Regions from separate parts of the Alteromonas sp. P256 genome, predicted to be linked through region 1. Evidence: predicted binding sites of a transcription regulator. Region 1 holds the regulator's gene; the other holds the start of a gene.

The links. Region 1 encodes FliA, which starts transcription of late flagellar genes. Its sites were predicted from a motif close to CTAAAGNTNNNNNNNNNNNNGCCGATA; they were not measured.
Region 2: the regulator FliA is predicted to act here: its motif matches at 5,356-5,382, upstream of V7R39_RS02585 (HAMP domain-containing methyl-accepting chemotaxis protein).

The regions. Positions count from the first base shown of each region.
Region 1 is NZ_JAZETM010000001.1:230,571-246,970, forward strand. It holds gene metH (methionine synthase) at 1-2,292, opposite strand, end outside; gene V7R39_RS01000 (homocysteine S-methyltransferase family protein) at 2,302-3,369, opposite strand; gene metA (homoserine O-acetyltransferase MetA) at 3,373-4,311, opposite strand; gene V7R39_RS01010 (DUF2802 domain-containing protein) at 4,561-4,995, opposite strand; gene V7R39_RS01015 (chemotaxis protein CheW) at 5,096-5,587, opposite strand; gene V7R39_RS01020 (chemotaxis protein CheW) at 5,604-6,503, opposite strand; gene V7R39_RS01025 (ParA family protein) at 6,510-7,274, opposite strand; gene V7R39_RS01030 (protein-glutamate methylesterase/protein-glutamine glutaminase) at 7,304-8,434, opposite strand; gene V7R39_RS01035 (chemotaxis protein CheA) at 8,469-10,733, opposite strand; gene V7R39_RS01040 (protein phosphatase CheZ) at 10,746-11,501, opposite strand; gene cheY (chemotaxis response regulator CheY) at 11,536-11,919, opposite strand; gene V7R39_RS01050 (RNA polymerase sigma factor FliA) at 11,955-12,686, opposite strand; gene V7R39_RS01055 (MinD/ParA family protein) at 12,683-13,549, opposite strand; gene flhF (flagellar biosynthesis protein FlhF) at 13,555-14,982, opposite strand; gene flhA (flagellar biosynthesis protein FlhA) at 15,012-16,400, opposite strand, start outside.
Region 2 is NZ_JAZETM010000001.1:580,426-596,825, forward strand. It holds gene V7R39_RS02555 (LPS-assembly protein LptD) at 1-819, shown strand, start outside; gene surA (peptidylprolyl isomerase SurA) at 881-2,164, shown strand; gene pdxA (4-hydroxythreonine-4-phosphate dehydrogenase PdxA) at 2,179-3,165, shown strand; gene rsmA (16S rRNA (adenine(1518)-N(6)/adenine(1519)-N(6))-dimethyltransferase RsmA) at 3,162-3,989, shown strand; gene apaG (Co2+/Mg2+ efflux protein ApaG) at 3,997-4,371, shown strand; gene V7R39_RS02580 (symmetrical bis(5'-nucleosyl)-tetraphosphatase) at 4,381-5,196, shown strand; gene V7R39_RS02585 (HAMP domain-containing methyl-accepting chemotaxis protein) at 5,525-7,549, shown strand; gene V7R39_RS02590 (SOUL family heme-binding protein) at 7,813-8,394, shown strand; gene lysC (lysine-sensitive aspartokinase 3) at 8,434-9,783, opposite strand; gene V7R39_RS02600 (DUF192 domain-containing protein) at 9,847-10,299, opposite strand; gene V7R39_RS02605 (hypothetical protein) at 10,398-12,134, opposite strand; gene V7R39_RS02610 (transglycosylase SLT domain-containing protein) at 12,324-13,064, opposite strand; gene V7R39_RS02615 (DNA ligase) at 13,240-14,187, opposite strand; gene V7R39_RS02620 (DUF4198 domain-containing protein) at 14,405-15,247, shown strand; gene V7R39_RS02625 (hypothetical protein) at 15,324-15,728, opposite strand; partial or broken gene V7R39_RS17770 (hypothetical protein) at 15,891-16,043, opposite strand; gene V7R39_RS02630 (bifunctional aconitate hydratase 2/2-methylisocitrate dehydratase) at 16,287-16,400, opposite strand, start outside.

The DNA of each region.
Region 1 (16,400 bases):
ATAGGCCCAAAACTTCAAGCGCACTTGCTGATGAAGATATTCAGCGAAGGCTTCGGCTAAGCGATCGGCAACGGCTTTTACCATAATGCCATTGTAATCATCACCGGCCTTAATATATGTATCGGCAAGAGTGTCCTCACCTATGCCGCCAGTGACTGCAAACGCGCCGATGTAATCTTCAATTCCGCTTTGTTTTTCAGCCACAAAATCGGCAAGGCAATAGTTGGCAAATTTATCTTTTTGGGTTTGCTGACGCAGATGATGTGCAACTCCTTTTATCGAGGTGCGGCTCTCATCAGAATAAATTTCGATATCGTCGCCCACCCTATTTGCCGGAAACAACCCTATCACGCCTTTTGCTTGTAGTGAGCTATCGGCAATAATCTTATCTAACATAGCATTAGCATCGGCAAACAATGACGTTGCTTCTTCACCCACCACATCATCATTAAGAATTCGCGGATATTTTCCTGCTAATGACCACGTCAAAAAGAAAGGCGTCCAATCAATATAATCTCGTAATGTAGCCAAGTCTGCCGTAATAGGCGTAACACCAAGCTGCGCTGGTTTAACAGGTGGCTCAGCAAAGTTGACTTTGCAGCCATTAGCTCGCGCAGCCTCAAGTGTAACAGGCTTACTGCGGGGCTTTTTACGAGCATGCTGCTCTCTCACCGTATCGTATTCTTTCGCTAATTCTTTTACGTATATATCCCGCGAACCTTTGTTCAGCAATTTTTGGCACACGCCTACTGCACGACTCGCATTAGGTACATAGGCCACAGCTGAATGATAGTTTTGCTCTATTTTAACGGCAGTATGGGCTTTCGACGTTGTTGCACCACCAATAAGCAGTGGCATATCAAAACCTTGGCGCTCCATCTCTTTAGCCACGTACACCATTTCATCTAGCGACGGCGTAATGAGACCCGAAAGGCCAATCATGTCCACATTTTCTTCTTTTGCTTTTTGAAGAATATTTGCCGCGGGCACCATGACACCCATATCAATAACTTCAAAGTTATTACACTGCAAAACAACGCCAACAATGTTTTTGCCGATATCGTGAACATCACCTTTTACGGTGGCCAGTAATATTTTACCGTTACTTTTATTATCGTCAGACTTCTCAGCTTCAATGTACGGCTGTAGATGAGCCACTGCTTTTTTCATTACTCGGGCAGATTTAACCACCTGGGGTAAAAACATCTTACCCTCGCCGAATAAATCCCCGACGACATTCATCCCATCCATCAGTGGGCCTTCAATAACGTGTAGCGGGCGTTCAGCTTCTAAACGCGCTTCTTCGGTATCATCAATAATGTAATCGGTAATCCCTTTTATCAAAGCATGCTCTAAGCGTTTACTAACGTTTTGTTCTCGCCAGCTAAGATCTTCTTTTGCTGCAGCCTTTCCATCACCTTGAAATTGTGGCGCAATATCGAGTAATCGCTCGGTGCCATCGCTGCGCCTGTTTAAAATGACGTCTTCTACCGCTTCGCGAAGTGCCTTTGGAATTTCATCGTACACCTCAAGCTGACCGGCATTAACGATGGCCATGTCCATTCCCGCCCGAATAGCGTGGAAAAGGAAAACCGAATGCATAGCTTCGCGAACAGGGTTATTGCCACGAAACGAAAATGAAATATTCGAAAGACCACCCGAGATATGTGCATAAGGGCATGTTTTGCGGATAACTCGTGTTGCCTCGATAAAATCTACAGCGTAATTGTCGTGCTCTTCGATACCGGTTGCTACAGCAAAGATGTTTGGGTCAAAAATAATATCTTCGGGTGGGAAACCCACTTGTTCAGTGAGTACTTTGTAGCTTCGCTGACAGATTTCAACTTTGCGCTGTTGCGTGTCGGCTTGGCCTTTTTCATCAAACGCCATAACAACTGTAGCGGCGCCATAACGTTTAATTTTTTTCGCTTGAGCAATAAAGAGCGCTTCGCCCTCTTTAAGACTTATGGAGTTAACAATGGCTTTTCCCTGTACGCATTTAAGCCCAGCCTCAATGACGTCCCATTTCGAGGAGTCAATCATAATAGGCACTCGGCTAATGTCGGGCTCTGACGCAATAAGGTTTAAAAACGTCACCATCGCCTGCTCGGAATCAAGCATCGCCTCATCCATGTTGATGTCGATGATTTGAGCACCGTTTTCAACTTGCTGACGAGCAACGTCGAGTGCCGCTTCGTAATCACCTTCCAAAATGAGTCGTTTGAAACGTGCTGATCCAGTTACGTTGGTTCGTTCACCAATATTAATAAATGTAGAAAAATCTGCGCTCACATTGCCCTCCTAGTGTACAAAAGGCTCTAGGCCTGACAGACGCATTTTAGGTTCAAATGCTGGAACTTGGCGAGGCTTAATGCCCACAACGGCATTGGCTATATCACTTATGTGCTCAGGCGTACTTCCACAGCAGCCCCCCACAATATTGACTAAACCAGATTCCGCCCACTCTTTGATATGTTCGGCCATTTCAGGACCCTCCATGTCGTATTCACCAAACTCATTGGGCAGCCCAGCATTGGGGTGTGCTGAAATTAAACACTCTGAAATAGTGGCAACTTCATCAACATACTGACGCAAAAGATCAGGGCCTAATGCACAGTTCAGTCCGAAAGAAAACGGACTGATATGACGCATGGAGTAGTAAAACGCTTCGGCGGTTTGACCTGAAAGTGTGCGTCCCGATGCGTCGGTAATGGTACCCGACACCATGACTGGCAAAGTTTTACCTACTTTTTCAAAGGTTTGCTCAACAGCAAAGGCCGCCGCTTTGGCATTGAGCGTATCAAAGATGGTTTCAAGCATAATGAGGTCAGCACCACCTTCAATGAGTGCTTCGGTAGACTCGCTGTACGCTTTAACTAATTCGTCAAAGGTTATGTTTCGTTTGCCCGGGTCATTTACATCTGGGGATATTGATGCAGTGCGGTTGGTAGGCCCAAGTACGCCGGCAACGTAACGAGGCTTGTCCGGTGTTTTTAGACTGTATTGTTGCGCAGCTTTCTTAGCAAGCTTCGCGGCTGCCACGTTAATATCACGAGATATAGCCTCCATGTCGTAATCGGCCATGGCGATGGTGGTAGCATTAAACGTGTTCGTCTCAATAATATCAGCACCAGCGTTTAGATAATCGCAGTGAATCTGGTAGATGAGGTCGGGCTGAGTTAATACAAGAAGATCGTTGTTCCCTTGAACATCGCAATGCCAATCGGCAAATTGGTCGCCGCGATAGTCATCTTCTTCCAGTTTATGGCGTTGGATCATCGTGCCCATGGCGCCATCTAGAATTAAAATTCTTTCTTTTGCGGCACTGGCTAAACTAGCTCGTGCTTTCGAATCTAAATCGTTACTCACGCGTTACCTCTTTGGCTGTGGTTTTTCAGCTAACTGGCTCAAATCGTACGGCGTTGTTTGATAAACGTAATAGTTAAGCCAATTTGTAAACAATAGACTTCCATGGGAGCGCCATTGAACTAAAGGCGGTTTAGTTGGGTCATTGTCAGTGAAATAATTGTTCGGCACCGCTGGATGTTGACCAGCCTGCACGTCACGCAGATATTCATCTTTTAGCGTGTCTGGTTCGTACTCGGGGTGTCCGGTAACAAACACCATCCGTTTGTCTTCAGAAGCTACAATGTAAGCGCCCACTTCCTCTGACTCAGCCACTACATTAAGACCTTCAACACTATTATAAAGTGATGTGTCTATGTGACCGTAACGAGAGTGTGGTGCTGCAAAGGGAGAGTCAAATCCACGCAGTAATTCGTTGTTTGGATCGTTGACATTGTGCTGGTAAACGCCTGAAAACTTTTCGTTTCGAAGCTCCCGCGTCACGCCGTAGAAATGATACATTGCCGCGTGAGCAGCCCAGCATAAATAGAGGGTTGAGTTAACGTGGCGCTGGGCCCACTGTAAAATAGTTTTCATATTTTCCCAATACTTCACCTCTTCGTAATCGAGTAAAGCAAGGGGGGCACCCGTGACAATCAATCCGTCATACTTTTTACTCGCCACGCTGGAAAACTCGTGATAAAAGGCATCCATATGAGACTGTGGCGTATTTTTTGGTGCTTGGTTATCGATGCGAATAAAGTCCACATTGATTTGCAATGGCGTATTAGATAGCAACCTCAGCAACTGCACTTCTGTCTCTATCTTATTGGGCATCAAATTAAGAATACCCACTTCAAGAGGACGAATTTCCTGACTCGCCGCTCTATCCATATCCATAGTGAATATGTTTTCACCTAATAAGACATTCTGAGCAGGTAGTTGCACAGGGATACGGATTGGCATAAATAACTCCAGTCGAAAAATACGGTAACTGTATTGTGGCGAATACTGTGAATATGTCAACATCTTTACGTCTAGACGTCTAAACGAAATGTTGGGAGGAAAGTTGAGAGGAAAATTGGAAGGGAAGCGTATGAGCGCTAGGTAACAGTAAGCAAGAATAGAAAATATGTAAGCGACATTGCCGCGTCACGGACCTTCAACACAAACGACAAGAGTGACTAAAACTCATTTAGATAGCAGCAATAAAGATTAGCTGCCGGACTTGTGCACCATAACAAGCATCTCGGCTTCGGCACGGGGAATATCGCAGGTTTCAATGATCTCCTCAATCGTCGCGCCTTGTTTGACTAAATCAGCAGCCCGCTGATACAGCTTCAACGATGGATCTTGAAATTTGAGCTCTCGAAGTTGATTGTCCACGTCTTGCTGCTTTTCATCAATACGCTGTAAATGCTGACTAATCACAACGCTTCTAGTCTGAATTTCAGATTGCTGGTTGTTTGTATCATTAACCTGAACGGCCATACTCGACAGCTCCGTTGAGACCCTGACGGTAAGATTTTCTAACAATTCAGTTGTTTTGCGAAGTTTTGTATAAAGCACTATAACAGCGATAATGAGTAAAAGACTGATTACCGCGAGTATACATTCAATCAGTGACAGAGCAGCAAGCTGCAAGTCCATATGCGACACACCTAAATGAGACCGAGATACAAAGGGAAGCTGACGGCACTCGTGCCATCAACTCTACTTTCACTATAAAGTATTTACTAAAGCCTACTCACTAAATACTGCTTAGCTCGTCCCACTCTTCATCGCTTAGCAACTTGTTCAAATCCACTAAGATAAGAAGCTCGCCATCGCGATTACTGACGCCTTGGATAAACTTAGCACTTTCTTCAGTACCTACGTTTGGCGCACTGTCAATTTCAGACGACTTCAGATACACCACTTCGGCAACGCTATCGACGAGTATGCCAACGACCTGTTCATCAGACTCTATAATAACAATACGCGTATTGTCGGTTACTTCGGTAGGCGGTAAACCAAAGCGTGCTCGCGTATCGATAACCGTAACAACGTTACCACGTAGGTTTATTATTCCTAACACATAGTCAGGTGCACCGGGCACCGGCGCTATTTCGGTATAACGCAATACTTCTTGCACCTGCATTACATTAATACCGTATGTTTCATCACCTAGGCGATATGTTACCCACTGAAGGACTTCATCGTTGCTGTCAGTGCCGTTATTTTTCATTTTTTCGTCGCTCATGAACCTGGCTCCCGTACTATGGCGTCTGGTCGTTGCTGCCTAAGCCTTTGTTAAGCATAGATATTAATTCTTCAACGTCAATTAATGCACACATCTTTTCTTTAACCATCCCCGCTAACCAAGGACGTTTACCAGTGGATCCGCGCCATTTGACATCATCTTTTGTTAAATTAACGGTGTTAACTAGCTTATCGCTAGCCAATCCCCAATCGCTTTCTCCCAACATGATCATATATCGATAGTTAAGAGATTCAGCGAGTTCTTCGGTATATTTTTCTGGCATCACCCACTTTGCAGAATCTACTACACTGAGTTTAGACTCTCTGTGCAACATTACACCCATAAACCAGTCAGGTTTTCCAAAAAGTGGTGCAATTTTATCTATTTGGTGTATTCCACCAAGGGTGGTTAATGGAACGGCAAGGGTTAACCCGGCCACTTCAAAAAATAACGCCTGAAAACGAAAGTCTAAGCTATCTTGTAGTGCAACCTTCGTTTTTACAGCTATTGTTTCTTCTTCGTGCATTTTTTCAGTAGACGAAGAATCTCTAATTTCCAGTTCATCTGCGGTGATAACCCCAGGCGTTTTCACACTGGAGTCAGCAACGTTTTCATGCTCTGTTAATGAACGGCTATATTTCGCACTACTTAATTCACGTAAGCTGCTCTTTTCACGAGTGCCATGCTCAGAAACGTTTTTCTCAGCTTTCAATGTAACGGCATCAATCACGTCGTTATCTTGAGGCAGCGGTATCGAATCGTTAACTAACCGCTCCTCAGTAATATGATGAGAAGCTTGCTCAAGCAGCTTAGCTGCCCGTGCGGTTGCGTCGTCAGCCTCTATAGGCTCTTTAAGCAAACCATCTAAATACGCTTCCATCACGTCTTCACGTGCAAACGGAGACTGCTTACTCATCGCTCATTATTTCCCTAACACTTCAAGCAGTTTGCCGTAGGCCGCAACGCCTCGTGTTTTCGGATAGGCCGCTGAAATGGGCAATTGGACCAAGCTGGCATCTCTAAAATGCGTATCAACCGGGATAACGCCTTCCCAAACACGCTCACCATAATCGCTCATTAAGCGCTTACGCGATTCAAGCGCCGCGTTTGTTCGTTTATCAAACATGGTTGGAATAATGCAAGTGTCAAAACTTTTGCCCAATGAGCGCCCCATTATTTCCATTGTACGAATCATTCTATCTAAACCTTTTAACGCCAGGTATTCGGTTTGTGTCGGCACGATAACCTTGTCACACGCTGCCAGTGCATTCACCATCAACACACCTAACACAGGCGGGCAGTCGATAATGGCCACATCAAATTCGTTGTCGACTTTTGCTAGCGCTTTCTTAAGCACTAAGCCCATGCCCTGTTCACTCCCCATGGTTCTATCAAGGGTAGCAAGCGCCATTGTTGCCGGTAGCACATAGAGATTATCTATTTTGGTCGGGCACAGACAATCTAGAACGTTATCGGCCGTTAAACTGGCAGACTTAATAAAAATGTCGTAAACCGAATGACTTAGCGCTTCAGCATCGATACCAAAATAGTAACTTAACGATGAGTGAGGGTCGGTATCAATGAGTAACACGCGCTTACCTTGCTGCGCGAGCAAACCGCCTAAACTCACGGTGGTGGTAGTTTTACCTACCCCACCCTTTTGATTTGCTACTGTCCATACCTTCACGACATAAAGTCCACTACACGATTAATACACTAACGCATTTCAGAAAGAATGCAGTTGCTCATATCATCAACATTGATATTTTGCGTTGATATATTCGCCACGGCAACCGCTTGAGGCATGCCGTAAACCACACAGGAGTCTTGATCCTGGGCCCAAATTGTAGCGCCTTTCTCTTTTAACTTTCTACAGCCCTCGCGCCCGTCGGCTCCCATACCGGTAAGAATTATCCCCAATACGTCGCCTGAGAAAGCCCGCTCTAACGAACTAAAAGTGAGATCAACACTTGGCTTGTAGTTAACCTTATCAGCACTGCTAGCATCGACAATAGCAATCTTTTTTTGCCCGCCCACGGTTTCAATGAGCATTTGTCTACCGCCAGGGGCCAAGTAAGCCTGACCAGGCATTAAAATGTCTCCGTGTTCAGCTTCTTTCACGCCTATTTTACAGTTTGCATCTAACCGCTGCGCAAACGCCGTCGTAAAAGTGCCAGGCATGTGCTGAACTAAAATAATGGGGTACGGAAAGTCTGAGGGTAGAGGCATTAGCACTTTTTGCAGCGCTACCGGGCCCCCCGTTGAAGCGCCAATGGCAAGACACTTATATCGTTTACCCGTTGCTTTAACCGAAGAAACCGTAGGCTGCTTCGCCGCGTCTTTATGACCCGACAGCAAACCTGACGTTTTGAAAAAGGCCTGTTTCGGCGCATTAGGAGGTAATCTTCGGGTTTCCTCAGATCTAAACGTGGGGCGTTTCAGCCCTATACCCCTGCGCGCAATCAAACGAACTTTAGTACACAACAGTCGCGTCGCATCTTTTCTATCTTGCGCTATATCTTCAAATTTCTTCGGTAGAAAATCGAGTGCACCTGCTTCTAATGCATCTAACGTAGCTTGTGCCCCATGATGGGTTAACGAAGAAAACATTAAAATAGGGATGGGCTTATTTTCCATGATGGCTTTAACCGCCGAAATGCCGTCCATAACGGGCATTTCAACGTCCATCGTAATTACGTCGGGAGATAACTCTTTAATTTTATCAAGGGCATCTCTGCCGTTTCTAGCTTCACCTACAACCTCTAACTCTCTATCTTCGTCGAGTATTTCTCTTACTCGACGACGATAAAACGTTGAGTCGTCCACGACCAGGACTTTAAAGACCATGGATTACTTTTCCTATTGTTTGTAAACCAGCTTATTATGGCTTACGAGCATACCGCTTCAGAAGGCTTGGAATATCTAAGATCAACGCAATACCACCATCTGAGGTTATTGTTGCGCCTGCCATTCCTGGAGTACCTTGTAGCAGCGCATCCAATGGCTTGATTACCACTTCTTCTTGCCCTATTAATGCATCGACAACAAAACCAACTTGTCGGGTACCAACTTGCACCACGACAACATGCCCTTTCTCTCTCTCGATAGACTTAGGCCCTCTGATTAGCCAGTCGCCAAGGAAAAATAACGGAATGGCTTTAGAGCGAACTATCATTGTTAACTGTCCATCAACCGTATTGGTCTTTTTGATGTCCATGTTAATTATTTCACTGACAGAGCCTAGAGGTAATGCGAAGGTTTGCTTACCAATTATAATCATCAGTGTCGGCAAAATAGCTAAGGTAAGTGGGACTTTTATCTCTAACCGAGTGCCCTTACCAAGCTGAGAGTCGATATTTACCGTACCATTAAGCTGATTTATCTTAGTTTTCACCACGTCCATGCCAACGCCACGACCAGAAATATCGCTAATTTCCGTTTTCGTAGAGAAGCCCGGTGCAAAAATAAGATTAAAAGCTTCAACATCTGACATTCGCGCTGCAGCGTCAGCGTCTAGCACACCGCGACTGATAGCAATTTCTTTTAATTTTTCAGGGTCCATGCCCTTACCATCGTCTTCGATGGTAAGTAAAATGTGATCACCTTCCTGCGATGCAGATAGCTTAACCGTTCCCATTCTTGGTTTGCCAGAAGCTGCTCGGTCATCTGGCATTTCCACACCGTGGTCGACGGAGTTTCTCACCAAGTGAACCAGCGGATCAGCAAGTGCTTCCACCAAGTTTTTATCTAAATCTGTTTCTTCACCTTCAAGCTCAAGGGTGATCTCTTTTTTGAGGCTTCGCGCTAAATCACGAACAACCCGTGGGAAACGGCCAAAGACTTTCTTAATTGGCTGCATCCGAGTTTTCATTACCGCGCCCTGTAGGTCTCCAGTAACCACATCTAAATTAGCTATTGCCTTAGACATGCTCTCATCGTTGGTGTTTATACCGAGGCTTATCAATCTATTACGAACCAGTACCAGTTCGCCCACCATATTCATGACTTGATCTAAGCGTTTAGTATCAACACGAACAGTGGTTTCAGCAGGCGGCGAACTAGCCGCCGCTTTCTTCTCGTCTTTCTTGCCAGCATCTTTAGTTACAGGGGCAGCAGGTGCTGCTTTACTGGGCGCTGGAGCAGCAGGTGCCGCCTTAGCCACAGCGGGTGCAGATTGCTTTGCTTTTTGTATGGCATCAGTTGCCGCTTTGTCAACATTGGGCTCTGGTGCTTTGGTATCTGAGGCGCTTTGAACGGTTGGGCCTTGCCCTGAACCGTGTAGTTGATCTAGAAGCGCTTCAAATTCATCGTCAGTAATCTCTTCATCACCGGAGGCTGAAGCGGATTGTGGAGCTGGCTTGCTGGGCGCAACGCTTTCTTCTGCGGCGCTAAACTTGCCTTTGCCATGAAGGTCATCGAGAAGCGCTTCAAACTCATCGTCGGTAATATCATCGGCATTGCCCGAGGATACATCAGGGCTTGTTATATCAGGGCTTGGCGCAGCAGGTGCTTTCGCTTTGCTTTTGGTGTCTGTGGAAGATTTGCCTGGAGACGATTTGCCAGGGGCAGAGGAACCGTGAAGTTCATCAAGTAGAGCCTCGAATTCGTCTTCACTGATCTCATCAATATCCCCACCAGAGCTTGCTGGCGAAGGTGACTCATCTACAATATCTAATTCAGGTAGGGACTCAGGGCCAGATTCAGGCTGAGTGCTTGAAGCAGTTTCATCGGTGTCAAAAATATTTTCGTCCGGTGACTCTGGTTTGCTCAGCTTGTGAAGAGTATCTACAAGTTTGGCGTCAGCAGGCTCTAATGGCTCTTGAGATTTTACTCGCTCAAACATATCTACAACAACATCTGTGGCCTGCAGAATAATATCCATTAATTCCGGCGTCAGCGTACGCTGGCCATTTCTCATAACATCGAAGACGTTCTCGGCACCATGACAAATTTCAACTAACTCGGTGAGCGATAAAAATCCCGCTCCGCCTTTAACTGTATGATATCCGCGAAAAATTGCGTTCAGCAAATTCGCATCTTCAGGATTGTTCTCAAGATCAACGAGCTGTTCTTGTAATTGTTCAAGTATCTCTCCAGCTTCAACTAGAAAGTCCTGTAGTATTTCCTCGTCAACATCAAACGACATGCGCCCGCTCCCCTAAAAACCTAAGCTCGACAGAAGATCATCAACATCATCCTGGCCCGATACAACATCATCACGCGTTTCTGCATCGATAATCGGACCCTCTGCTTTCACACCTTCAGCCTTATCGGCCTCAGCGCTTAATGGTTTAGTTTGTTCTGAACTATCCCGCTCGCCAAACATGGTAAGCATGTTGACTAAGCTCTCTTCAACTTCTTTTACTAAGTCGATAACCCGGCGGATAACCTGACCTGTAAGGTCTTGATAACCCTGCGCCATTAATACTTCAGTTAGCAATTGTGTAAGTTTAGCCGACTGCGAAGCACCATCTTCTAACAATTCATCTAAGTCTTTACATAAAACCTTGAAATCGCCCACCTCAATCTGGCGAGTCATGAGCTTTTTCCACTCAGGCATCACGCTGTCAATGCGAGAAGCTAGCAGTTCAGCAATAGGCATACTCGCCTCTACCGCATCCATGGTAGTGTTGGCAGCTTTCTCGGTTTCTTCGATAACATAAGTTAGGCGAGATTGCGCATCGGGAATATCGTCTGTCGCTAAATTCTTTATGCGATCGTCTATTTGAAAATTGTTGAGCGCGTCATGAAGTTGGCGCGTTAGCTTTCCTACTTCAGCGAAAAGCTCTACATTCTCTTTCATTGACGCCGCTTCAAACAGCGCATTGGCCGACGCATTATCACCAGCCTCAAGATAAACAACGAGTTGCTTAGCTTCTTCTAATGAAAGTGGAACGTTTGTATTCGTTGTCATCCAGTAAACCTCGTTTCTCTGGTGAGCGTCTGGATCAACCTAAACGTTCGAATATTTTATCTAGCTTTTCTTTCAATGTAGCTGCAGTAAACGGCTTAACTACATAGCCATTTACGCCTGCTTGCGCAGCGGCAACAATTTGTTCTTTCTTCGCTTCAGCGGTTACCATTAGTACCGGCAAATGCTTCAGCTTGTCATCAGCGCGAATTGCTCTAAGCAAATCAATACCCTGCATGCCTGGCATGTTCCAGTCGGTTACAACAAAATCGAAATCACCTTGCTGTAGCATAGGTAACGCCGTATTTCCGTCGTCCGCTTCCTGGATGTTTGCGAAACCCAAATCTTTTAATAGGTTTTTAATGATACGTCTCATGGTTGAAAAATCATCGACCACGAGAATCTTCATGCTCTTATCCAAAATAGCCTCCAGTGAGGGGTTAATTGTTGTAATTTCTATTCTTCGTCAGCTCGCCACGACTTCATTCGAGATTTGAGTTTTAACATGGCCTGACTGTGAATTTGACTCACTCTCGATTCACTTACATCAAGAACCTCACCGATTTCTCTTAAGTTCAGTTCTTCATCATAGTATAAAGAAAGCACTATCGCTTCTCGCTCCGGTAACGTGGTGATTGCTTGCGCAAGTGCCTTTTGAAACGCCCCTTGCATAAGGTCTTCTAGCGGTGCATCACTACCTCTGCTTTGCTCGGTAGTAATCACATCCTCCGACACACCTAAATCTTCAATCCCAACTAATTTACCTGCGTTTACCTCGTTGAGCATTTGATGATAGTCCTGCAAGCTTACGTTTAGCTTAGCAGCAATATCAATATCTCTTGCATCTCTCCCTGTTTCGCCCTCTACACGAGAGATGGCGTCTGTAATGGCACGTCCATTTCTATGCACCGAACGCGGTGTCCAATCACCTTTGCGAATTTCGTCTAACATAGCACCGCGAATGCGAATACCCGCGAAGGTTTCAAAACTTGCGCCTTTAGAACCGTCAAAGTTTCGAGCAGCCTCTAGCAAACCAATCATGCCAGATTGAATAAGGTCATCAACGAGAACACTGGCAGGGAGTCGCGCAATCAAATGATGTGCTATGCGCTTCACAAGAGGCGCATGTCGCTCTACCAACTGCGACTTATCAGTTTGTTGTTGATAAGCTGCCGCCTTACTATTCAACGCTGATTCCCTACTGCTTTTTCTGCAATTAATTGCTCAATGAAAAATTCTAAGTGGCCACCTGGCTGAGCAGGTATTGGCCATGATGCCGCTCTATTTGCTAGCTGGCTTATCGCGACAGCAGCAGGTGAGCCTGGATAGGCATCGACTATAGCAGTTTGTTTTCTAACTGCACGGCGAATATTTTCATCAAACGGTATTGTTGCGACTAATTCTAGCGCAACATCTAAGAAGCGCCCTGTTACTTTACTCAGTTTACTAAATAATTCTTGCCCTTCGCGCACGTCCCTCACCATGTTCGCTACCACTTTAAAGCGAAACACACCATGCTCGCGATTAAGAAGTTTTATAAGCGCGTAGGCATCGGTGAGTGAAGTGGGTTCGTCGCACACAACAACCATGATGTCTTGAGAGGCTTTTGCAAAGCTGAGCACCATGTCGGAAATGCCCGCGGCAGTATCGACGAGCAACACATCAATAGGCGTGCGAAGTTCACTAAACGCACGTATCAGCCCCGCATGCTGCGTTGTTGATAGCTCTGCCATCGACTGAGTTCCCGATGTCGCTGGCGCAATTTTGATACCGTGAGGGCCAGTAACCAGTACATCGTCTAGCGTGCACTCGCCGGACAAAACATGAGATAAGTTCTTTTCGACGCGAAGGCCTAACATGACATCTACGTTTGCCAACCCTAGGTCGGCATCAAGAACCATCACACGTTTACCTTGCTTAGCCATAGCAATTGCTGTGTTAAGCGTAATATTTGTTTTACCTACGCCACCTTTGCCTCCGGTGACGGCGATAACTTTGATTAACCGTGATTGCTTCATTTTTCTTAAGCTACTCGCTTGGTCGTCAATCATACTACTTATGCTGTTTTAATATCGTTGTTATTACTAGTATGATCCAAACCATATTTTTTATAAAGCTTTGCAGCAGCGGAAACTAAAGATTTCGCTTCTGCAATCTTAATGTCTTCAGGTACTTTCTGACCGTCGGTGACATAGCTAACCGGTAACTGATACTCGACTGCCGCACTGAGTACCTCTCCTAAAGAATAGCACTCATCTAACTTTGTGAAAATACAACCACTTAGTTCGATGTCGTCATAAGCCTTAATAATACGCTGTAATGCAGGGTATTGTGTATTTGCCTGCGCGACTAAATATTTTTTCACTACGGGCATCTGACCGTTGTCAAAATGCTTTATTTGCTTAATTAACCGACTATCTCGTTGGCTGAATCCAGCCGTATCAATCAATACTAGTCGTTTATGACGAAGTTGGAACAGTAAATCTGAAAGTTCTTCACTTGATTGCGCTTTTCTCACCGTACAGCCAATGATTTTACCATAGGTTGCAAGTTGCTCGTACGCCGCAATACGATAAGTATCAATAGTGATCATTGCCACTGAATCTGCGCCATACTTTTGTGCATAGCGAGCGGCTAATTTCGCCACTGTGGTTGTTTTACCCGTACCCGTTGGTCCAACTAGTGCAACAGCACCCTGTGCGGTAAGTATATCGTTACCTGTTACATTTAATCGATTAGCCAATAGGTTAAGAAGATAAACCCAAGCATCTCTTTCGTTATAGTGTGAAGGCGTGTAACTGATAAGTTGCTTAGATAATGCTTTGCTAAGCCCCATATCGGTTAAGCGTGCTATCAAATACTGATGAACGGGTTTTTGACGAGTCTGCTTTGCCTCCATTAAGTCAGCCACTTGGTGCTGCAGTACCCCTCGTAATGATGCCAGCTCTTCTTTTATCTGCGCTAGCTCATCAGTGGGCGCCGCTGGCGCTTCTTTAATGCTTGACGCTTGATGAGAAGGAAATGCTTCGCTTTGTCTTTGATACTCACTGGGGCCAGTCTGTCTGTCAACAGGTTGCTGTTCTTCAACCTCGTCGATGAATGCGTCGGAGAAATTAAGGTGGGATGCGATATCATTGGCATGCTGTGCATTTACAGACGTCGGTTGCATGACATCTGCTGAAGCACCCTGTCCCGCGCCATGTTGTTTTTCAAGCAGCGCCTTTAGGCTGTCTGGACCATCATCCCCAATGATCTCGCTAAGACTCGGTGTAGCACTTTGCTTAGGAAACGTTTGTGAAGAAGGAGCACCGGAAGGTTTGCTAATATTTAGCTTAGCATCTGGCTCTTTGTCATAAGCTGCAACAAGTTCGATGCCATCAGCCACTTTGCGATTTGACATGATAACCGCATCGCTACCTAACTCAGCCTTTACTTGGCTTAACGCCTCGCGCATATCTTTGCCAAAATATCGTCTTATTTTCATTGCAACCTCTCCACTCACCCAGCGTCAGATTATTGACCGACCGAACTGACTATTTTTATTTGCTTGTCATCGGGCACTTCTTGGTAAGAAAGCACATGCAACCCAACAACAGAATACTTAAGGAAGCGCGATAACACCGGTCTTAGCATTCCTGAAGTAAGAAGCACTGCGGGCTCTCCTTCAAGTTCTTGCTGCTGACTGGCTTGTTGCAGTGATTTTTGCAACTTATCTGCCAAGCCTGGCTCAATACCAGCGCCATCCTCGCCACCTGCTTGAAGTGACTGGTGCAACATCTGTTCCAACTCTGGCGCCAAGGTTATGACAGGTATCTCTTTTGAACCTTGGGTTATTTCTTGAACTATTAGGCGCTTAAGGGCAATTCGCACCGCCGATACCAACACATCTGGGTCTTGGCTGCGGGTTCCATACTCACTCAACGTTTGAACAATAGTTCGCATGTCACGAATTGGCACACCTTCAAACAGCAGCGTTTGCAGTATTTTAACTACCGTACTAAGAGGGAGTATGTCAGGCACTAATCCCTCTACGAGTTTAGGGTGCTGCTTCGCTAGCATATCGAGAAGCTGCTGCGCCTCTTCGTGGCCTAAAAGCTGATAGGCATTATTCGTCAGCAGCTGACTTAGGTGGGTCGCCACTACCGTTGCAGCATCGACTACGGTGTAACCAAGTGTCTGTGCGTGCTCTCGCTTGTTCGGTTTAATCCATACCGCATCAAGACCGAAGGCAGGGTCTTTTGTTGCCCTTCCCTCTAACTTGCCAAACACTTGCCCTGGATTGATTGCTAACTCTTCATCGTGGCTTATCACTGAATCGCCAATGGTAACGCCAAGCATCGCGATGGTGTACGTATTGGGCTCTAAGTCGAGGTTATCTCGAATATGAACAGGGGGAATGAGAAAACCCAATTCTTGAGACAGTTTTTTACGTACCCCTTTAATACGGGTTAATAGCTCGCCCCCTTGGGACTTATCAACTAATGGTATTAAACGGTAACCCACTTCAAGACCGATTGTGTCTACCTGCTGTACATCGTCCCACCCAAGCTCTTTCACCTCTGGCGTGACTGACTCGTCTCGTGACAGCGTGTCTGGCACTTGTGGCTCAGCTGCTTTTTTCTTCGCGTTGTGAGTTTGAAAATAAGCAACACCAGCAATAAGAAAAGAGAAACCAAGAAACGCAATATGGGGCATTCCCGGTATAATTCCCATGACGAACAACACGCCTGAGGCTATATACAGCGCTTGGTTATTGCCAAGCTGCCCGCGAATTTCTTTACCCATTTCTTGAGACTCATTCTCACGAGTCACAATAATCGCGGTAGCAACCGACAACAGCAGTGAAGGTATTTGAGCGACTAAGCCGTCACCAATAGTCAGTAGCGTATAAATTTCAATCGC
Region 2 (16,400 bases), 350 kb from region 1:
GATACCTCTTGGTTCAATGATGAATTTTCCATGACCTTTGAGCCGAAAGTACAGTACTTATATACCTCATTTGAAGACCAAACTGCTATTGGTTTATACGACTCAACGGCGCTTTTAACCGACGTTGAAGGCCTGTTTCGCGGGCAAGAATTTACCGGCCTTGACCGAATCAACGACAACAATCAAATTACCCTTGGCGCAACGACTCGCATGTTAGATAAAAACAATCGGGAACAATTCGTTCTTAGTGTGGGTCAGATATTCTATCTTGAAAACAACAAGGTGATAGCAGCAACAAAAGATCAGGACCGTTCTGCCCTTGCCGCCGAGATAGACTGGCGCTTTGACCAAAATTGGTATTTCCATTCCGACGTTCAGGTGACAACGGATACCGATAAGGTTGACTTGAGCAGCGTTGGAATAGAATACAGAAAAGATGCATCTCGCTTTCTCCAACTTAGCCATCGCTATGTTCGCAATTTAAGTGGCGAGACAATTGATCAAATTGGAATATCTGCCAGCTGGCCTATCAACAAAAACTGGCAATGGGTTGGCAGAACGTATAGAGATTTAGAAAGAAATCGCAGTGTCGAAACCTACGCAGGCCTGCAATATGAATCTTGCTGCTGGGCTGTGCGCTTTGTGGCCCAGCGAACCCTTAACAATCGTTTTAACGATAATGGTGAGCAAACCACAGACGATTTTGATTCAGGGATTTCACTGCAGTTTATTTTCAAAGGAATTGGCTCGATGGCGAGCAGAAGAAGCATGCTGGAAGACGGTATGTTTGGCTATCGACAGCCTTATAGTTTAAATTAACCCGTAATTACGCACCGATTAAACGTGCGTTAATACATTAACCAATAATAAAAGAGTGTGTATGAAGTTCATTATCCGTGCATTGATGTTAGGTGCAGTACTCTCATTTAGCAGTATGGCACAAGAGGTCATGCTTGATCGCGTTTCCGTGATTGTTGACCAAGGTGTAGTGCTAGAAAGCGAAATCGCTGCACTAGTAAAAGAAGTAAAGCGCAACGCAGAGGCGAACAATCAAGAGCTTCCCTCAGATCGCGCCTTAAGAACTCAGGCCATTGAGCGCTTAATAACCAAAAATCTCCAGCTTCAAATGGCTGAGCGTATGGGTATTCAAATTAGCGATCCACAGCTAGAGCAAACCATTGGTAACATTGCGGCGAATCAAAATGCCTCTATGGAACAATTAAGAACTCAACTCGCTGCAGAAGGCATTGCGTATGACGACTACCGCGAAGACATTCGCGAAGAAATCATCATGGGCGAAGTAAGACGGGCTAATGTTCGTCGTCGTGTTTATATTACGCCACAAGAAATTGATACGTTAATGGGCCTTATAGAGCAGCAAGGTGCTGAACAAGCGGAATACCGCCTTGGTCATATTCTTATTGGTTTCCCTGCCGACCCAACCGACGAAGACATCCAAGCCTCTCGTGAAAGAGCGGAAAAGGTTATCTCGTTACTCGAGTCTGGCTCAGATTTCACTAAAATTGCTATCGCGTCATCGTCGGGTAATGAAGCCCTTGAAGGTGGTGACATGGGTTGGTTAAACATCAACGCAATGCCGACGCTGTTTGCTGAAGCCGTGCAAAACAAAGAAGTGGATTCATTGGTAGGTCCTATTCGAAGCGGCGCCGGTTTCCACATACTAAAAGTCGTTGATACCCGCGGTATTGAAAAAGTGACGGTGCAAGAAGTGAATTCTCGTCATATTTTGGTTAAGCCTTCTATTATTCTCAGTGAAGATAAAGCGAAGGACATGCTTGCTGGTTTTAAAGAAGACTTAATAGCAGGCGAGGCTGAATTTGAAGAGCTGGCTAAAGAATATTCAGAAGACCCTGGTTCAGCCCTTCGCGGCGGAGATCTCGGTTGGTCTAACCCAGATAACTACGTACCTGCATTTAAAGACGCGCTGGCAAACCTTGAGCCAGGTGAGTTTAGTGAGCCTGTGCGCTCAGTTCACGGTTGGCATTTAATTCAGCTTATTGAGCGTCGCGTTGACGATGCCACCGATAAGCGCAAAGAAGAAAAAGCCTATCAGCTGATCTTTAATAGGAAGTTTGCCGAAGAAACAGAAAACTGGCTTCGTGAAATGCGTGACGCAGCGTATATCGAAGTTATCGAGTCTTAAACTATAAGTTATTCATGAGCAGACCAATTAAAATAGCAGTAACGCCGGGCGAACCGGCGGGCATCGGGCCAGATTTAATCGTTAAACTGGCCCAAGAAGAATGGCAGGCTCAGCTTGTTGTATTTGCCGATAGCGATATGCTTACGGCACGTGCCAGGGACCTTGGCATTGAATTAACGCTAATCGATTACGACCCCGACAACGCTGATATTCAAGCGCCGGGGTCATTGTTTATAAAGCATATCGATAAGTCGGCAGATGTTGTGGCCGGTACACTCGATAGTGAGAACGGCCTGTACGTAGTGGAAACACTGCGCCAAGCCTGCCAGGCCAACATTGATGGTGATTTTGATGCTGTGGTGACCGGCCCAGTTCACAAAGGCATTATCAACAAAGCGGGTGTTTCTTTTAGTGGTCACACTGAGTTTTTTGCCTATCAGTCAAATACGATTGATGTGGTGATGTTACTTTCTACAGAAGGGCTCAACGTTGCACTGGCCACCACACATATTCCTTTAGAGTATGTTGCAAAAGCCATCACGAGTGCTCGCCTTCACAAAGTGATTCATATTATTCATACCGATTTAAAGCTTAAATTTGGTATTAAAGAACCACGTATTTACGTGTGTGGACTGAATCCTCATGCGGGAGAAGACGGTCATATTGGTACTGAAGAGATCCGTACCATAACGCCTGCGCTCAACGAACTTCGCGAAGAAGGGCTTGATATCATTGGGCCACTTCCCGCAGATACCATTTTTCAACCTAAATACCTGCAAGATGCCGATGTTGTGTTGGCGATGTACCATGACCAGGGCTTACCTGTGTTAAAGTACAAGGGGTTCGGCGCGGCGGTAAACATCACTCTGGGTTTACCCTTCATTCGTACATCGGTAGACCACGGTACAGCGCTTGATTTAGCCGGTACTGGTAATGCCGACGCCGGTAGTTTCAGAAAAGCATTGGAAAAAGCCATCGAGCTTGCGCAGCATCAACAATGAGTAAAACACACTTAGGCCACACGGCACGAAAACGATTTGGGCAAAACTTTCTTCACGACGATTATGTAATTGGAAAGATTGTTGCGGCTATCGCTCCCAAAAATGAACAAAACCTGGTTGAAATAGGACCGGGTTTAGGCGCGCTTACCGACCCGGTATGCGAAGAAGTAGACAGACTCACTGTTATTGAACTTGATAGAGATTTGGCTAAGCGCTTGCGTCAACACCCATTTAACGGTGAAAAACTCAACGTTATTGAGCAAGATGCAATGACAATGGATTTCTGCGCATTATCAAGAGAAATGCCCGATAGCGACCGCAAACTTCGAGTATTTGGCAATCTTCCATACAACATCTCAACGCCACTTATGTTTCACCTTTTTGATCACGCGCCCTGCATTGAAGATATGCACTTTATGCTGCAAAAAGAAGTGGTAAACAGATTGGCCGCTGGCCCTGGTTCAAAAAGCTATGGCCGCCTTTCGGTAATGGCGCAATATTACTGTCACGTTATTCCTGTATTAAATGTACCACCAGGTGCTTTTAACCCGCCGCCTAAAGTAGATTCAGCGGTCGTTAAACTTGTACCTCACAGTGTACCGCCTGTTAAGATAGAATCGCTAAGCACCCTTGAAAGAGTCTGTGCTCAAGCATTTAACCAGCGCAGAAAAACAATTCGTAATTCTCTGAAAGACTGTTTAAGTGAAGAAGAAATCACTGCGCTGGGTCTTGACCCGAAGTGTCGCGCTGAAACGCTCTCACTGACTGATTTTGCTACTATTGCAAATGCCGTCTCTAGCAAAGAATATCATCAAGAGTCTTAGTTTTTCTATGCATGAATTAGATATCCAAGTGCGAGTGAAAACTCGCCACTTACCTGAACATCTCCCTTCCGATTCAGCGCAGTTCGCATTTGCCTATCACATTACGATTGAAAACAAGAGTGATGAAACCGTTCAATTAATTAATCGCTACTGGCGTATTACTGATGCGAATGAAAAAACGTCTGAGGTTGAGGGTGCAGGCGTTGTGGGAAAACAGCCTATACTTAAACCTAATGAAAGTTTTGAATATACTAGTGGAGCGGTAATCGATACCCCTGTAGGCAACATGCAAGGGTATTATGAAATGGAGCGTGAAAATGGTGAGCGCTTCAGACTCCCTATCGATGTATTTAGACTTGCGGTTCCCCATATACTGCATTAAGGATGAATAATGGCTAAAGGCAACACTTATGTCATTGGCGATATTCAGGGCTGCTACGATGGGTTACGACGCATTTTAGACAAAGCCAAGTTTGACCCTGACAAAGACACGCTTTACGCCGTGGGCGACTTAGTGGCTCGCGGAGAAGACTCCCTCAGCACACTGCGATTTTTAAAGTCTCTTGGAAACAGTTTTTCTAGCGTACTTGGCAATCACGACCTTCACTTTTTAGCTACGCTTAATGATATTCACAAAGCCAAAAAGTCTGACAATTTAGACCCTCTGCTAAACGCCAGCGATGTCAAAGAGCTAGAGACATGGCTTCGTCAGTTTCCGTTAGCGGCCAAGTTAGACAAACATACGCTCATTGTCCATGCTGGACTCTATCCAAGCTGGTCAATGAAAAAAGCGCTGTCGCTAAGCAACGAGGTGTCCGACGCCTTAAAGGGGCCTGATTACGTCAACCTCTTAAAAACCATGTATGGCAACACGCCAGTGAAATGGTCGAAAGAACTTAGCCAAGAAGAGCAGCGCCGCTTTACCGTCAATGCGTGTACACGAATGCGCTTTGTCACTGAATCTGGGGAGCTCAATTTTGACAATAAATCCCATCCTGATAGCGCGACAGATGACATCAAGCCATGGTTTAAAGTGCAAAACCCGAAGCTAAAAGCCAAACAAAAGGTTATATTTGGTCATTGGGCAGCCCTTTCTGGTGAGACACAGTCGCCTCAATTCGTTGGTCTTGATACTGGCTATGTATGGGGACAAACCTTAACCTTACTGAACCATACTTCTGGTGAGCTCATCACGCTCACGGCTTGAGGGTTAAAGCCACTTTCCATATACTTTTTGCTCCTACTTCCCTCTCCTCATCTCGCACTTGTGTACTATTAATACCAGAATAAGCCGCGCTAAAATAAGCGGCTTTTGCGACGCGACTGGTCTGAACGAAAAATAAATGTCATAAATTTAAGAATAGGGGTAAACATTAAGTAGTTGTAGTCGATACATTATTTTAATGTTCTACAATAAAAATGTTCACTAAACATACTCAACGCTAGGCCACACCTTAAACAATGAGGTATATTTTGAACGGTTTGCGAGGTAATATTGTGGAAAACAAAAACAAAAACACCCATCAGGAGTTCCGATGAAAATAACCGTAGCCACTCGCGTCATTGGTGGATTTGTAGCGATAAGTGCGCTGCTCATTGTTGTGAGTATCGTATCCCTCGTTAACCTCAACTCCATTGGTTCAGCAACTGAAGAAGTTAACGACGTCGCTCTGCCGAGTGTTGCGGGAAGTAATGCGCTTAAAGCGAGCTTCCTGAATATGGGACGACTTACCTTCGAAAGTTATATAGAAGAAGAGTTATCTGATCTGTCTGAAAAGCGTAATTCTTTTAATGCCGCACAAGATACCTTTGACTCTGAGTACAACCAGCTAGCACAAGCTGTCAGCAAAGATGCTGAACTACAGGGTTCTCTTAATTCAGTTCGCGACGCCTATGAAGCCTACACCAAGAACGTAGATGCTATGTATGCCAATCATAAGCAGTATCTTGATTTGCGCAACACCATCGCTGACCGTTTAGGTGACGCAGAAGATAATGCTGATGACGCATCAACCTACCTTCTCGATTTTTCTGATTTAGACTCGGTTCAGCGTATTCCTGAGCTGCGCCGTGCATCTGAAATTGGTAGCGAACTTGAGACCTCTCTTCTGTCTTTGCTCACTGTATCTTATGAGTACATTAAAACGCAGACACTACAACGCTCTCAAACACTGGGTAATGAAGTTGATTTAGTGGTCGACAAGGTGGTTACTCAGTTAAGTGAAATGAACGCAGTTGCCGATGGCCGCGACGATTCTGGAACCCTTGATGATATAAACGATTTAGTCAACGACGCCATTAACGCCATCAAGGCGAATGATGGTGTGATGCAGCTTCATGTAGACAGACTTGAGCGTCGTAATGACGCTGAGCAAGCGCTGAACGCCTCTGACGCTAATATAAATCAAGGTACGTTGGAGCTAGGCCGTTTATTGACCTTAGCTGACAAGAAAGCCAGCGATATAGAATCACAAGTAAACTCCGCCATCACTACGGGTAACACGTTCGTTATTGTTGTTGTGCTTGCGTCAATCGCCGTCGCTGCATTTATCGGTTACATCACGGTTCGCGCTATTACGCTTCCGCTAAGCCGAGTAAACGAGCTACTTACCGTGGCGTCCTCAGGTGACCTTACTCATCGTCTTGATGATTCTGCTCAGGATGAATTTGGTTTACTAGCAAGAAACTGCAACACGCTTATCGGCAATTTAAAAGAACTTATCACTGGTATTAACGTTCGGGCAGAGCAGTTAGCCGCTGCATCGGAACAAACCTCGGCTGTGACGGCGCAAACGACTCACTCCATTCAAGATCAGAAGTCTCAAATTGGTCAGGTCGCTACTGCCACCACAGAAATGCATTCTACGTCTCAATTAGTTGTGCAGAGCGCTGAAGATACACTTAGCCAAATTCGTCATGCTGACAAAGAAGCAGAAAACGTCCGCTCAATCTCCCTTGAAAACAAAAACACCATTGAGATATTGGCGAAAGACGTGCAAGACGCTGCCGACGTTATTAACAAACTACATCAAGATAGCGCGAGCATTGGCGGTATCCTCGATGTTATTCGTGGTGTTGCAGACCAAACTAACCTGCTTGCACTAAACGCTGCTATTGAGGCCGCTCGTGCTGGTGAGCAGGGCAGAGGTTTTGCAGTGGTTGCCGACGAAGTAAGAACCTTGGCAAGCCGTACGCAGCAATCTACGCAGGAAATTAATGCCATGATTGAAGTACTTCAGGCAGGTGCTGAGCGCGCAGTATCTGTGATGAATCAAGGTAAAGAGCAAACTGCGGCCTGCGTATCGCAAACTGAGAAAGCAACACAAGCCCTTGATATTATCTCTGACGCAGTTCATAAAGCCCATGATGTCAGCTCTCAAATTGAGCAGTCTGCCCGCGAGCAAAATACGGTTTCACAAGAAATCAGTCAGAAACTTGAAACGATTGTAGGTATTGCTGAAGAGACTACCGCAGGTGCTCAGCAAACGTCTGATTCAAGCCATGAGGTTGCAAGGCTAGCTGATGAACTTCAGCAGTCTATTCGCCAATTTAAGGTGTAGATTACCTTCTATCGATGCGAAAAAGCCCCGTATTAACCTTGTTAATACGGGCTTTTTTTATAACACGCTTTTTCGACATTCAACTGCCTGCATCCCGCATCTTTATCGCCATCTTTCCAATCGCCAACAAAATCTACATGCCCATCTCCATCTGCGAAGCTATGTGACCAAATATCGATGCAACCGCGTATGAATTGCAAATATTACTAACGTGTAGCATCACCGTGAAACTTCTAGCGCTTACCTTATTGTGTGGATTACTCATGCCTAGCTTCTCCGCCCGTGCCGATAAAACCTATTATAAAGACAGCGAAACCATCGCCTACAAAACGATTGACTCCCTTGCAGAGGAAATTGAAGTGAGAGAGTACCCTGCTTCTCTTGCGGTAATGTCGAAAGGTAACAGCGACAATGGCGCATTTAGGCTTTTATTTAATTACATCTCTGGTGAAAACAAAGCACGCAGTGAAATTGCGATGACATCACCGGTAGAAGTGGGTAACGAACAGGTAGAAAGTGCAAAAATCGCCATGACGTCGCCTGTTGAGGTTACCTCAAAAAACACCATGATGTTTTTTCTGCCAAGTCAATACAACGTGGATAACGCGCCCGTCCCCTTACATCCTGAGGTATCATTAGTTGAAGTTCCGGCAAGGAAAGTGGCAGTAATTCGCTATTCCGGATTTAACAATGACGATAAGCGACAGGCGTATGCCGAAACACTATTGCGAACACTTAAAGAACAGGGTTATGACATTGCCGGCAACCCAAGTTACCTAGGCTACGACTCCCCTTTTACCCTACCGTGGAATAAACGTCACGAGGTCATTATTCCGGTAAAATAAAGCAGTGTAAGTAGTTAGTACTCACACTACACTATAATGCTACTCAAACAGCGCTTTATGAAGCTTTCTGACGACGTCACTGCTATTCGTTTCGTTAACCAGGAAAGACAGGTTGTGAGGGTTCGCGCCAAAACAGATCATGCGTAGATTAAAATCAGATACCGCTGCCAGAATCTTGCTCGACACGCCCACCGCGGTTTGCATGTTATTACCTACCACTGTGACCAAGTCGTAACCCTTCTCAACGGTAACGTCACAAATTGTTTCTAATTCAGCAATGGTCTCTTTATTAAGACGCTGAGCAACAGAGTTAGCCGGGTTATCTAACGTAAATGACACGGAAATTTCAGATGTTGTCACCAAATCAACACTTAACTTATGCTTGGCAATAATAGCGAACACCTGCTGCAGGAAGCCCTGAGCGTACATCATTTTAGGTGTTTTCACTGTCACCATGACTTGCTCTTTACGACGTGTAATCGCTCGGTAAGGCGGCTCAAACTCGCAGTCGCGCACAATCCAAGTACCGCCTTTCTCAGGCTCTTTGCTTGAACCTACAAACACCTTAATGTCTTTGCGCAGCGCCGGTTCCATTGTGGCAGGGTGAAGTACCTTAGCACCAAACGTAGCCATTTCAGCTGCTTCTTCAAAGCTTAACTCAGGCAGTGGCCGTGCGGTATCGGTTATGCGGGGATCTGTGGTGTATACACCAATAACGTCGGTCCATATTTCACACGCCTCGGCATTCATAGCTTCTGCAAGAAGCGCAGCGGTAAAGTCAGAACCCCCTCGCCCCAGCGTAGTGGTGTTGCCATTTTCGTCTGCACCGACAAAACCCTGTGTTACCACAATGGCGTTTTCAATTTCAGGTGCAAGCAGCTGCTCAGCCAAAGTGGCAATTTGCTCAATGTGTGGCGCCGCTTCTCCAAACTCGCTGTCCGTGCGCAGTACTTTTCTCACGTCAAAATTAATCGTCTTCACACCTTGCTCAGCAAGTACCGATGAAAACATAAGAGAAGACATTCGCTCGCCCATTGAAAGCAACTGGTCTTTTAAGTCATTGCGGTGCAAAATTTCTTCGTGAAACGCTAACGCGCGGACTTCCTCTAGAAGATCATTAAGCTTAGTTTCTACCGACGGTTTGTCTTGTAACTTGTCGAGTATGGCAAGCTCGATGTCAGTGATAGCTTGGCATGTTTCATCTATCTGCTGCTGCGTCATAGGGGTATGAGCCAAGCTAACCAAGTGGTTAGTTACGCCCGCTGATGCGCTTACCACAACGATACGCGTATTCTTATTACCGGCAACAATTCGAGCACAGTTTTGCATTACAGTATAATTGGCAACACTGGTTCCGCCGAACTTAGCTATCGATAAGGCATTTGTCACTTTATTTAACTCCAGATTAGCACCAGTTTTTTACTGGCGTACTGCGCATTGATATAGCGCAGCTTAACGATGAATTGTTATTTGGTCTCCAACCTTCACGTTGTGATTGGCAAACCACCCTTGGTTCATTTCCAGTGCGTACAGTACCTTTTTCGATGAGCCTACAGATTCTAGGCTATGGGGCATCAAAGGTTTTATATCAGTAATGACACCGTTTCTGTCGATAAATGCTACGTCTAAGGGTATAAAAGTGTTCTTCATCCACATACCCGCGTACTTCACGGTATCAAAGGTGAAAAACATTCCACAATCTTCACATAATTCTTTTCTAAACATAAGCCCCTGAGCACGCTGCTCAAAGGTTTTTGCGTACTGAACGTCGTATTTTTTATCACCCATGGTAATTGAGATACGATCAAAACTGACTTCGTTCATTCTAGCAACGGGGTCCACCTGCGCCTGCACGCAGCCAGCCGATAAGCAAGTAACCATTAATACAAAGAGAAGCTTGTCCATTAGACGTTCCTATAAGCGTAAAAAGTCGCCAAATTCGACTTATTATTGGATAAGTAGTTTATACATTAATCTGGGTAACATCCAATGGTGCAGTTACCTCAAAAACTTCTCAGTAACGGTGCGCTCGTTGCAACGCCAAAAGATAAAAATGCTTCATTTAACGCAATTGACACTTCGCATAGCAACTCAGGCTCCCCCACATATGACGCGGCAGAAGCAACCACATCTATGTAGGAGTCGTTTTGTTCGCGCATAATAGCTAGCACCTTTTGAATATACTCTTGCTGAGTCTCTTCATCCATGACGAGATGGGCTTCCTGGTAAGTACGGATTAACGCAGCAATCGCATCTTGCTCCTGTGCCCTCAGTTCGGGAGAAACGGTTCCTTCATTGCCATAGCTGTTTTCGTCAGGAACCTCTTCAGGATACGTAAACGAAGCAAACGCTAGGGGAAAATCTGTTTGCAGCGCTTTCATTTGGGCTATTTGCGACTGCCAAAATTGAACCACTGCCTCATCACTTGCTGTCGAAAGATATATTGGCAATAACTCATCGTACAACAAGACCCGAAATTCATTGCTAATGTGGTTTTGGCTTTTGCCCGTCAGCATGCCGGCTAGATTAATGTCGATGGCTCGCTGGTATGCGTCAGGGTCGTGCTGCTTCATCGCTACCATAAAATCTAGCGTTAAAAGACCAGACTCTATTTCTGCTGGTGTTATAGAAGAATCAGGTCCTAAGCCGCTTATTGGGTATAACCTTGAGTCAACAACGTCGTTAACAATGTTGGCCTTAAGTAGCTCTTGGGACGTCGGTACCCAAAATGTGTCGTTAGGAGTACGCATTACTTTTTTAATAAACCATACAGGAAGGTTTTCGCCCTCGTAGGCTTTTTTCATATCAGCGCCGAGCTCGGTATTATCGTGGGCCGATGCAGTCCCAACACCCGGAGCATGAAACTTGAGCTTACCATTTTCGCCGAGCGTTCTTTTTGCCCCGGCAACAAAAAGTAAGGTGCAGGCGGATGCACATTCAGTTTTCACGTAAGTCTCTGCACCACTGCGCTTAATGGTATCCATCATGCGTATTGCAGCAAGAATTCGACCGCCTTGGCTATGAAGGTGAATGCGATTTATGTTTGGATACAGTGCCAATTGCTCTTTGAGCAGTTCGTTTGAGCCAATTTCGATGTGACCCATTAGTTCCAAATCATGGCCATCATTGAGAACTCTGAATTCAGTCTTTTCATAGGGGCCATCACCCACCAGCATTTCAATACTGGCCTTCATCAGTGGAAACCCCGTGTTATACATGGTGACTGAAAAGGTAAGTAAGCTAATACCCAGCATAATAATCGCAACATTTGCCCATCCTGAACGGCCCGTTCGCAAAGGGTGCTTTAAGGCGGTTCTGAATAGACCAACGGACTGCCATGTAACGACAGTAATAATAAACGTATAAAGTACAAGAGAAAGCCCTCCTAACTGCCACTTAGCCGTTGCTTGCTCCATTGCTACTGCTATAAGCGCGTTAAAAGCATAGATGAGTAGCGACGTCGCAATACCAACAACCCAATAGCTCATTGGCAGCGATACTTGGCCCCGCCAATATCTAATAAACCAGTTTGGATGAAGTGCTTCCACTAGTGGTGTGAAGCCGTTTTGTGATTGGCTAAGTTGCCCTGCATTGTCTTGCTGCACGCCTGGGCTATCGTGTCGTGAGGCAATTTCTTTTAGTATCTGTTTCACACGCTCTGGGTGGGCTTCTTTATCGATATTTGATAAGGCATCGTTGAGCTCGTAAAGCGAATATTGTGCATAGTTAGGATGATCCAAGTTCAATTCCATTTGTTATTTTATTTTGATGACGTGTTTTGATGCAGTGCTTTAATGGCGCGTTTTGATTACGTGCATACCCTGCGCTAACAGGACAGTAAACCGCCTTTATTATACTGAATAAGCATACCCCCTAACAGTTAACAAACAGCATTGGCTTAATGCTCTTTACACTACACAATGTACACCCTAATCTAACTCATTTTCTATAATATGCTGATACTCACGAATTCGCTGCACGTACCTTAAAGGCTCTATACCGCGGGCATAGTCATAGCGTAAATCTTTGTAATATCGCTTATCGCTAAGTAAGGGCAATACTTGCTTCATATCGGCCCATTTATGGGGGTTCAAATTAAGTTTGCGCGCCAAAGTTTGCGCATCGTGTAAATGGGCACGGCCTACGTTATACGCAGCTAGCGCAAGCCAGGTGCGATCAGGTTCTTCCACTTCATCGACAAATCGGTGGGTTCTGATTTTAGCAAGGTAGCGGGCACCACCAAATATACTTTGCTTAGGATCTAGCCTGTTATTAACCCCTACTTCTTTAGCTGTTTGTTGTGTCAGCATCATTATACCGCGCACACCTGTGGGGCTTGTTGCATCCGCTAACCAATGGGACTCTTGATACGCTTGTGCCGCTAGTAAGTGAAAGGGTAAGTCATACATTGTTGCAGCGTCGCTGAAATACTGCGTGTATTCAGGAAACCGCTTTTCAACTCGGCGAATGAACGTGCGCGTGTCCACATAGTCGAACACCTCAAAGAAACCGTAATATTGGTCTAACATGCTCTCTAAACGACCGCTTTTCTCGTATTCGAGATACCAGTTATCGAGTTCAGCAGTAACAGTAGAATCATTTTCCTGACTGCCATTCGGTGACTTTTCACATGCGGCAAGAGAAAAAACGATTACAGTGAGGAACAACATTTCTATAAAAACTGCATTGCGACTACCTTATCTATCCTGTCTTAAGCCCCAAAAGCAACGTTACCAGTTTGAGCAAGGCGCTAATTAAGAAATACAACCGTATAGCACATATCTCTATTTTGCAATTTAGCGGCAATATACGCGTTCACTACACACTACCTTTCAACAACGCGTCCTAGTTAACATTAGCCGTTGAAGCTTCTGACAAATCTTTTTCAGGGCGAATATGCATAAAGCTGGCAAAACGAGGCTTTCCCGAATTGGTATACCCATAAAATTTATACGTAACCCACTCACCAATCTCTGGCGGGTGCCGCCTCTCGTTGTTTGAAAATCCGCTACCAAGTTTAAATTGAACGCCATCGGCCCGTTCTACTAACAGCGAGCCCATCGTGGTTTTAAATTTACCCTTTCCCTTAATATGGGCAATGACCTTTGCCTCGCTATCTTGATGGCGCTTAAGCTTGAGTAAATGGGCGCTGCGACCATCAACATATCGAGCCTGACGATGGTGAAGCATAAGCCCCTCCCCGCCAGCATCTACCACACTGTTTAACTTTGCTTGTAGAGCTTCATGGGTGTGCAGCACAAATTGAGGAATTGCGAGAAGCGCTGGGCTAGTTACTGTGTCAGTCAGTCGCTTTATCTCTTGTGCTCTTTGTTCAAAAGACTGCATGAGCAGCGGCATATCAAACACCATAAATTTTATTTTTTCCCAGCGCTCGTCAGGAATGTCAGTAAGCACAATAGACGCTGTATCTTCAAACTTACCTCGCGCAAACCACAGCTCGCCATCTAGCGTAGTGTTTGGCCAAGCCCGCGTAAACCACTTTGGGGCATGAATAATATTGCCCTTTCGGGTGAGAAGCTCTGTTCCCGTCCATCTTGCCCGAATGCCATCAAGCTTTTCACTTATCAAATAATCGCTAAGTGCCACAGTATGATGAGACGCGGTGTATAAATTCGCAGTCTGTGTGGGGACGTGCTGATGAATATCACCGGGCGTCTTGGCGATTACGCTAGTGCATGCCGCAATTAACATCCATGGCAACAACCATACTAATACCGACGCCAATCTGCCAAGCATAAATAGCCCTGCTTTAACTCGCTTACTCGTGCTCATGATGTATCTCTGTGAATCTACTTAGTTAAATTAAACGTAAGGTTATTAGTAATTAAATAAACTGTGCTTCAGATGGGTTCTGCGTGCTGTTCTATAGCGTTACGGAATTCAGCAAATAGAATAAAGGCAAAAGTAAAGGAGTACAGATCAGGGCATGCAGCTCTCTGAGAGCTGTCTTTTAAAGATGAGCTATTTAAACGAAAACGGATGTAAATAGATGAAAGCAATTAAAATACGAAAAGCACTACTCGGTAGCCTAGCGACACTCACGGTAGCAGCCTATGCGCCATTTTCATTGGCTCACGACTTTTGGCTTGAGCCAACGCAGTTTCATTTTGAGGAAGCATCGCCAATAGCAGTGCAGTTTAAGGTGGGTCATAAAGAAGACATTGATAGCTGGAATTTAACGTGGGATAAAATAGTGGCTCTTCGCAACTACACCTCAACAGGGGTTGAGGATATGGCAGCAGGCATTATTCCCAAGTCTAGCTTACTACCGGGGGTGGCTAAAACCTCTACGCTGCAAGCTGGTAGTTATATTATCGGCTTTGAAAGCTATCACAGTGTGAGCGTGCTAAAAGCAGACAAATTTAACGACTACGCTAAAAAAGAAGGGCTTAAAGAAGTCGTTGAATATAGAAAAGACAAAGGCCTTGAAGGTTACGATGGAGAAGAACTGTACTCCCGAAAAGCAAAAGCAATTGTACAAGTGGGAGAAACACTTACCGACAACGTTACCAAGCCAATTGGTCATACACTAGAAATTGTCCCCCTTAGCCACCCTTTCACATTAGGCGAAGATAACACCCTCACCGTTCAAGTGCTTTTCAAAGGCAAGCCTTTACGAGATGCCTTAATTGATTCTGTGCCTCTTAAAAATGCATCTCACGAAACGCAGTCATTCCTTACCGATGAGAAAGGGCAAGCAACATTTACTTTCAAAGAATCTGGGGCAGTGAAACTAAATTGCGTTTGGGGAGTTCCGCTTGAAAATAATATTAAAGCCGACTTTGAAACGTATTTTTCAAGCCTTACGTTTACAGTAAACCGTGAAAATTAATGCAACGACAGTGCGCTGACGCTTCAATCCGCCATCTCGATTTGAGTGGCGGAGACCAAATAACAACCTCCCCTACTTAGGATGAGGCAGACAGCTTTTGTTTGTATTCACTGGATAGCCATTGTGACGCTTCATCAAAATCGGTGAAAAACAAATAATCCATATGTTTCAACTCGGGGATTCTTTGAAACATCATTCCGCGGATAACAGGGCCCTTGAATACATACGCCTTGGCTATTAGTCCCATTTCAGGTAGGCGATTTACAATGTGTTTTACCATATCGAACGCTTCAGGCGTTGCCCCTTCAACCTCGCTTATATCTGCAAGCAAAGCGAAAGGTTTCATGTTTAAACCCATGACTAACTTAAAAAGGTGCTCGCGATACTCTTCTGCACTACGCCCATTGAAAATTCCATAAAGCTTGCTGGTTATAACCCCATTTTCATAACTTATTGATAGGGCGCTTAGTTTTTTATGCATCGCTAACCTTTGTCGTTTATCATCATTGCAATCATAGTCGATAGAAAGTATGAAATAAATCAACGCCCTAATGTTTAACTTAAACTAGAAAATTTTTAACGAATCACCTAAACAAAGGCTGCTTTTTCAACAAGACACACTTTCAGCCGAGGCGGCGAGCGATTAGTGTAGACAGTTTTTACTGTCCACGGGCTTTGTTATATAACTACTCATTCCTGAGGATAGCGCTTTGTCGATTTCATCTGACACTACCGATGCCGTGAATGCCACAACAGGAGTATTTACACCTTTATTACGCAATTCTAATGTCGTTTCAGCCCCGTCATTTTTTAAACGTTTAAACGTTTAAATGTTTTTCAAGGCTTGCGTATAGGCTAAATGCGCAACATGTGAATTAGCCGTAAGTCACGAACAGAAGCGTTTCAGATACTAAAAAAATTATCTGACCGGATATATACCTAAGAGCGTGCAAAAAAAAGCCCCAACTAATGTCGGGGCTTCTAAGGGTTAAACTTGGTTTCAATAAACGTTGCTTTACGCCAAAATCAGACGTTTACATTAAACGTTTTGAATCGCTACGTCTGGCGTGAATTTAGGCGCAACGGCCATATCTTCAGCAGGTGGAGCGAAGTCTGTAAGGTTAATCCCCTCAACCGCCGCTTTGTACTCGTC